DNA from 2 places in the Lentibacillus juripiscarius genome. Region 1 is predicted to be linked to the other one. Evidence: predicted binding sites of a transcription regulator. Region 1 holds the regulator's gene; the other holds the start of a gene.
What was found. Region 1 encodes CtsR, which represses protease genes until heat stress. Its sites were predicted from a motif close to ATGGTCAATAAAGGTCAAACA; they were not measured.
Positions count from the first base shown of each region.

Region 2: a site for CtsR is predicted at 1,772-1,792, ahead of ACFSUO_RS04105 (ATP-dependent Clp protease ATP-binding subunit). Genes of this name have one in related genera too.

Region 1 covers NZ_JBHUNA010000016.1:25-3,241, reverse strand. The annotation lists gene ACFSUO_RS07215 (protein arginine kinase) at 1-908, opposite strand, end outside; gene ACFSUO_RS07210 (UvrB/UvrC motif-containing protein) at 905-1,432, opposite strand; gene ACFSUO_RS07205 (CtsR family transcriptional regulator) at 1,447-1,914, opposite strand; gene ACFSUO_RS07200 (MgtC/SapB family protein) at 2,206-2,904, opposite strand.
Region 2 covers NZ_JBHUNA010000007.1:2,917-6,133, forward strand. The annotation lists gene ACFSUO_RS04105 (ATP-dependent Clp protease ATP-binding subunit) at 1-1,718, opposite strand, end outside; gene mbcS (acyl-CoA synthetase MbcS) at 1,980-3,217, opposite strand, start outside.

The sequences.
Region 1 (3,217 bases):
CCCAAGTCAATCCCAAGCCGCACGTCAGATAAACATGTTGCTGCTTCTTTTGACTCAATAATGCGGCTGTATGCCAATATTCCATACGAACGGTAAATACGGTCTTCCAGTCGCTTGCTTGACTGTTCCATAATTCTGTTACGCGCTTTACGTTCCTGTTCGATTAGCTGACGGGCAACACTTTGCAAATCCTCTACAATATCCTCTTCCGATTTGCCCAGTGTGATCTGGTTGGATATCTGAAAAATATTACCCGTCGCCTCACTGCCTTCACCGTATATGCCGCGCACAACAAGTCCGAGCTGGTTGATTGCCGGTATCATTCGGTTAATCTGCTGTGTCCATGCCAATGCCGGCAAATGCATCATGACCGATGCACGCATGCCTGTTCCAACATTTGTCGGGCAGCCTGTTAAGTATCCGCGCTTTTCATCAAACGCATAATTTACCTTTTCTTCCAGCCAATCGTCCAGTTCAAATACTTCTCCGAGTGCTTCCGAAAGCTGAAACCCTGGAAAGTAAAGCTGCAGACGCAGATGATCCTCTTCATTCACCATAATGGATACCTGTTCATTCTCAGATATCAGTACAGCTGATGATTGACCCTGTTCCGCCAGATGCGGGCTGATTAAATGTTTTTCGACTAATACACGCCGTTCCACCGGTGTTAATTCTTGAATGGGTATGAACGAAAACGACTCATAGTTCTGGAATGACTGGTTCTCATATTCCTCCTGGATAAACGAAGAAATACGTTCGAGATCAACTTCATCAGCCAGGATTGGAAAGGAATATTGGGAAAAATTACGTGCCAGCCTGATCCGGCTGCTTAGCACAATGTCACTGTCAGGTCCGTCCTCCCGCATCCACGGGCTGATTGCCTCATTCATAAATTGCTGCAGTGTCATGCATCATCCCTCCCTAGTTCCTTTTCCAGCTCCTTAATTTTATCCCGGACGGTCGCGGCTTCCTCAAATGCTTCATTTTTTATTAGCCGCTGCAATTCTTCCCTGTATGCATCAACCTGTTTTTTGATACGCATATCTCCGCCTTTGCGGGCAGGAATCTTCCCGTGGTGTGCTGTATTGCCGCTGTGCACACGGCGGAAAATCGGGTCAAGGTACTCTTCAAATGTCTGATAGCATTGTGAACAGCCAAATTTCCCTACCTGTTTGAACTTGGACAGTGTCATTTCGCATTTTGGACATTGCAATTCTTCTGTCTCTTGCCGTGGTGTGTCTTGTTGGATTTCGAATGATGGGCTGAATAATCCCGACAATAAGTGGTGCAATGAGTAGCCCTCTTCCGGATAGGTCATATATCCCTTCTCCTTTGCACACACTTCACATACATACACTTCCGTTTTATCACCATTGACAACCTGGGTGAAATGAAGTGTAGCCGGGCGCTTATGGCATTCCTGGCACTCCATGGTACTCCCCCCTATCACTTATTCAGATATTTTAGTGTTGTGAGCATTGATGTCATAATTCGGGCACGGATTTCATCACGCAATGGCAGCTGAAAGGCAAGCGTCTCTCTGTCAATGGCACTGAGCATGATTCTGGCCTCCCGTTTGGTAACGAGTTCCTCCTCCAGCAGTCTTTCCACTACATCGAGGGCAGCTTGCTGTGAACAGGTTGGGTTTATCATCTCAATAATATCATCAATCAAGTCCGCCCAGTCCTGGTGTTTAATCCTCATGATGCGGATATAGCCGCCGCCTCCACGCTTACTTTCCACTATATACCCTTTTTCCACAGTGAAGCGAGTTTTAATCACATAATTAATCTGTGACGGAACACATTGAAACCGATCAGCCAGTTCACTCCGCTTAATATCAATTGCATCTTTGCCGCCAGAGTCAAGAACCTGCTTAAGGTATTCCTCTATAATATCCGAAATGTTCCGCATAAACCCTCCTCCTCTTCTACCATATGAGCGAACATTATTATTTTTACCTTCATTTACCTTATTTGACTTTGACTATCTTTGACTTTGCCTTCATTATACGATATACACACAAAGATGCAAGAAAAATCTATCCCTATTGTAGACAATTCGGCGAAAAAAGAAACATCTGAAAAGCGTCCTAACCCCAAATGGTAAAATGCCGCGGGAATTCTAATACCCTCTGATGATCATTCCGAAAGGCCAGCACTTATGGAAACGAAAAAAACCCTGTGACAATCACAAGGTGTTCAATCATTGCCGTTCACTGGCACTTTTAACATGATCAAGTTTTGTTATATCCTCAAAAAGGGATACACGGTCAAACCCTTTGTCAGGCTCAATCGTAATAAATATATTCCTCTGCTTATCCTCCATCCGGTTAATTTCAACCTGTTTTATCGCTAGGTGATGCTTCTCAAAAACAGCTACCACATTATTGATCTCCAACCCGGGCAGCGCAGTGACCTCAATTAAGTAAGATGTCTTTCCCTTTTTAAATAGCCGCTCAAAATTATTTAAGAATACCAGGCTTAACAAAATGATAACCGTTGTAAATACAGCAGACGCATACATCCCTGCCCCAACGACAAGTCCCAGTCCTGCAACTGTCCATATGGAAGCAGCTGTTGTCAGCCCGCGTATCGTCATCCCGTTTACAATGATAGTCCCAGCCCCCAGAAACCCAATGCCACTAATCACATAAGAGGGAATACGGGTCGGATCAAACCGGACATTGTCGTAAGCATCGATTAACGACTCAAAGCCGTACAATGAAAGCAGCATCATTAAACAAGCGCCCACTCCAACCAGAATATGAGTACGAAACCCGGCAGAGTGATTTTTTAGTTCTCGTTCAAAGCCAATTAACCCTGATAAAATTAGGGCAATGACAATACGCAGCATGATAGTCAAAAAATGATCCCCTATAAGCTGATCAAAGTATTCCGCCATGTCACACTCCCCCTTCACTATTATAGTTACCCATCATGTTAAAATGACATGACACAAAATAATGCAGCAGGCCGTTCCAACATTATTTAGGATTTGATCCCGATACAAAATACCGAATCTGAAGGACTCGCCTCCTCCAGCCCTTTGCAGCCCATATGCTGGACGATAAGCATTCCATTCAGACAAAGATATGATTAGCACGGCTCATCCCAAAATTAAAAAATAAAGAGGCTGATCCATCGATTCATGGGTCAGCCTCTTCTCTATTCTGCCTGGCGGCGTCCTACTCTCGCAGGGGCAAAGCCCCAACTAC
Region 2 (3,217 bases), on a different contig from region 1:
GCATTGCTGGTCATGATGATAACCGTATCTTTAAAGCTTACCGTGCGTCCATGTGAATCGGTTAGCTGGCCATCTTCCATAATTTGCAGGAACATGTTTTGCACATCTGGATGTGCTTTTTCAATTTCATCCAACAACAAGATGGAGTACGGATTCCGGCGAACTTTTTCGGTCAGCTGGCCGGCTTCTTCATGTCCGACATATCCAGGTGGTGATCCAATGATTTTCGAGACAGCGTGTTTTTCCATATACTCACTCATGTCTAGCCGGATCAGGCTATCACGGGTGCCGAACAGTTCTTCCGCAAGTGCTTTGGTCAATTCCGTTTTTCCGACACCGGTCGGTCCGACAAACAGGAATGAACCAATTGGACGGGACTTTGATTTCAGTCCAGCACGGCTGCGGCGAACAGCTTTAGCCACTTTCTGAACTGCTTCATCCTGGCCGATGACTTTTGCACCAAGCTGTTCAGCAAGATTCCGCATTTTTTCCTGTTCATCTGCTTGCAGTTTCGTGACAGGGATACCGGTCTTTTCCTCTACAATCAATTGAATATCGGAAATATCCACATCGATATCCTGCTGTTCGTCTTTTGCTTTTTCAAGCTGTTTCTGCAGCTGGATTTCCTGATAACGCAAGTGTGCTGCCCGTTCATAGTCTTCTCGTTCTGCTGCTTGCTCTTTCTCACGGACGATTTCATTCAGCCTGTTCTGAATGGAGTCGGAATCCTTTTCGGCGTTGTCCAAGTTAAGCCGTGAGCCGACTTCATCCATCAGGTCGATGGCTTTGTCCGGCAGATAACGGTCTTGGATGTAACGCTTGGACAGTGTCACAAATGAACGGATCGCCTCATCGGAATAGCGCACTTCATGGAATTTTTCGTACCGGTCTTTAATGCCGTTAAGAATGGCAACAGCATCTTCCTCAGATGGTTCGTGCACCATGACCGGCTGGAAGCGGCGCTCGAGTGCAGCGTCTTTTTCGATTTCACGATATTCTTTCAGGGTCGTTGCACCGATCAGCTGGAGATCGCCGCGTGCCAGCGCCGGTTTCAGTATGTTGCCGGCGTCCATTTGCGAGCTTTCCGCTGTGCCGGCGCCAACCAGAAGATGTACTTCGTCGACAAACAGGATGACATCGTCTCGTTGCTGCATCTCCTGAACAAGCTGTTTCATACGTTCCTCAAACTGTCCGCGCATGCTTGTGTTGGCTACGAGTGAAGCGACATCCAGAAGGTAAATTTCTTTGTTCATCAGTTTGGCAGGAACTTTTCCTTCTGTAATTTTCAACGCCAGTCCTTCAGCAATGGCTGTTTTACCGACACCAGGTTCACCAATTAGCACCGGGTTGTTTTTATTCCGGCGGTTCAATGTTTCTATAACGCGTTTGACTTCATTATCGCGTCCGACGACTGGGTCAACCATTCCTTGTCTGGCTTCATGGGTGACATTTTTGCCCATTTGTTCCAGCAGGCTGTTATCATTGCCGGATTGCTGTTTCGTTTTCGTTCCAGTGAATCCCTGGCCCTGGCCACCATTGCCCTGGAAAAAGCCAGATGCAAAGTTGTCTTGCTGGCCATGACTGAAGTCACCGCTCATCATACCATTTTGTATTTCGTGAAAACATTGATCACATAGATGCATGTTCATTTTTTGCTGGTTAATCTGCATAGACATGTTTATTGTTGCTGGACGAATACCACAATTTTGACATTGCATATCCGATTCCTCCTTTATTATGTGAAGGTCATTTTTCATTAACTTTGACTTTGACTTTGACTTTCTTTGACCTTTCAATTGTTATTATACTCTGACCTTCTTTGACTTTCAAGTACCTACGCTCAATTTTTTTGATAAAAATTTTATCTGTTTGCGCAGCTGTCGTACCACGAACGTTTTCTATATTATATCTCAGGTCTTTCCTTAGTGTTATTACCATTAAAAAGCTGCCCCAAACGTGGAGCAGCTTCTAATGGAATACTATTGTTTTACTTTTTCCTTCTGCCTCAGCTCGACACGTCTGATCTTCCCTGATGCCGTCTTCGGCAATTCATCGATAAACTCAATTTCTCTTGGGTATTTATACGGTGCTGTCCATTCTTTTACATGATTCTGCAGTTCTTTGACCAAATCCGGACTGTCAACTGCATCTGCCTGCAGCACGACGAATGCTTTGACAATATTGCCGCGGACCTCATGCGGGCTTGCCACGACGGCGCATTCCTGGACAGACGGATGTTTGACCAATGCGTCTTCCACCTCAAACGGTCCGATCGTATAGCCGGAACTGATAATGATATCATCACTCCGGCCTTCAAACCAAAAATACCCATCATCGTCTTTTGATGCCTGATCACCTGTCACGTAGTAGTCACCGCGTTGGGTCATCTTTGTGCGTTCAGGGTCTTTATAATATTCAAGGAACAGTGCCGGGCTGTCTAATTTAACAGCAATATCACCGATTTCATTTGGTGGAACCGGGTGCCCGTCTTCATCAATAATTTCCACTTCATTGCCTGGCGTCGGTTTTCCCATGGAGCCCGGTTTCACTTCCATGTCTTCCATGACACCAAGCAGGAGCGTATTTTCTGTCTGACCATACCCATCTCTTACTGTTATATTGAAATAATGCCGGAATGTATCAATCACTTCTCGATTGAGCGGTTCACCCGCCGATACCGCGCTGCGAAGGGCTGGGAGCTGATAGTCTGCCAGATTATCGACTTTTGCCATCAGTCTGTATTCGGTCGGGGTACAGCACAGTACATTAATGTCATAATCCTGCAGCAGTCCGAGGTATGTCTTCGGGTCGAACTTGCCAAGATAAACGAAACCAGTTGCGCCACATCCAAGCACAGACAGAAATGGACTCCAGATCCATTTCTGCCAGCCAGGACCTGCTGTTGCCCAGACACGGTCTCCCTCATTAATGGAAAGCCAGTTTGCCGGTGCTGTTTTTAAATGGGCAAATCCCCAACCATGCGTATGTACGACCCCTTTTGGATTTCCGGTGGTTCCTGACGTATACGGCAGAAAGGCAACGTCATCTCTGGACGTATCCGCCATTGCCAGTTCATCGGAAGCTTCAGCTTTTAGCACATCCAAATGATGCCACCCATCAGCAGAGCCGCCGACCGTAAACAATGTCAGCTGATCATATTCCTTTACATCCTTAAATTCATCAACGAACGGATAATAACTGACAACCGCACTCACTT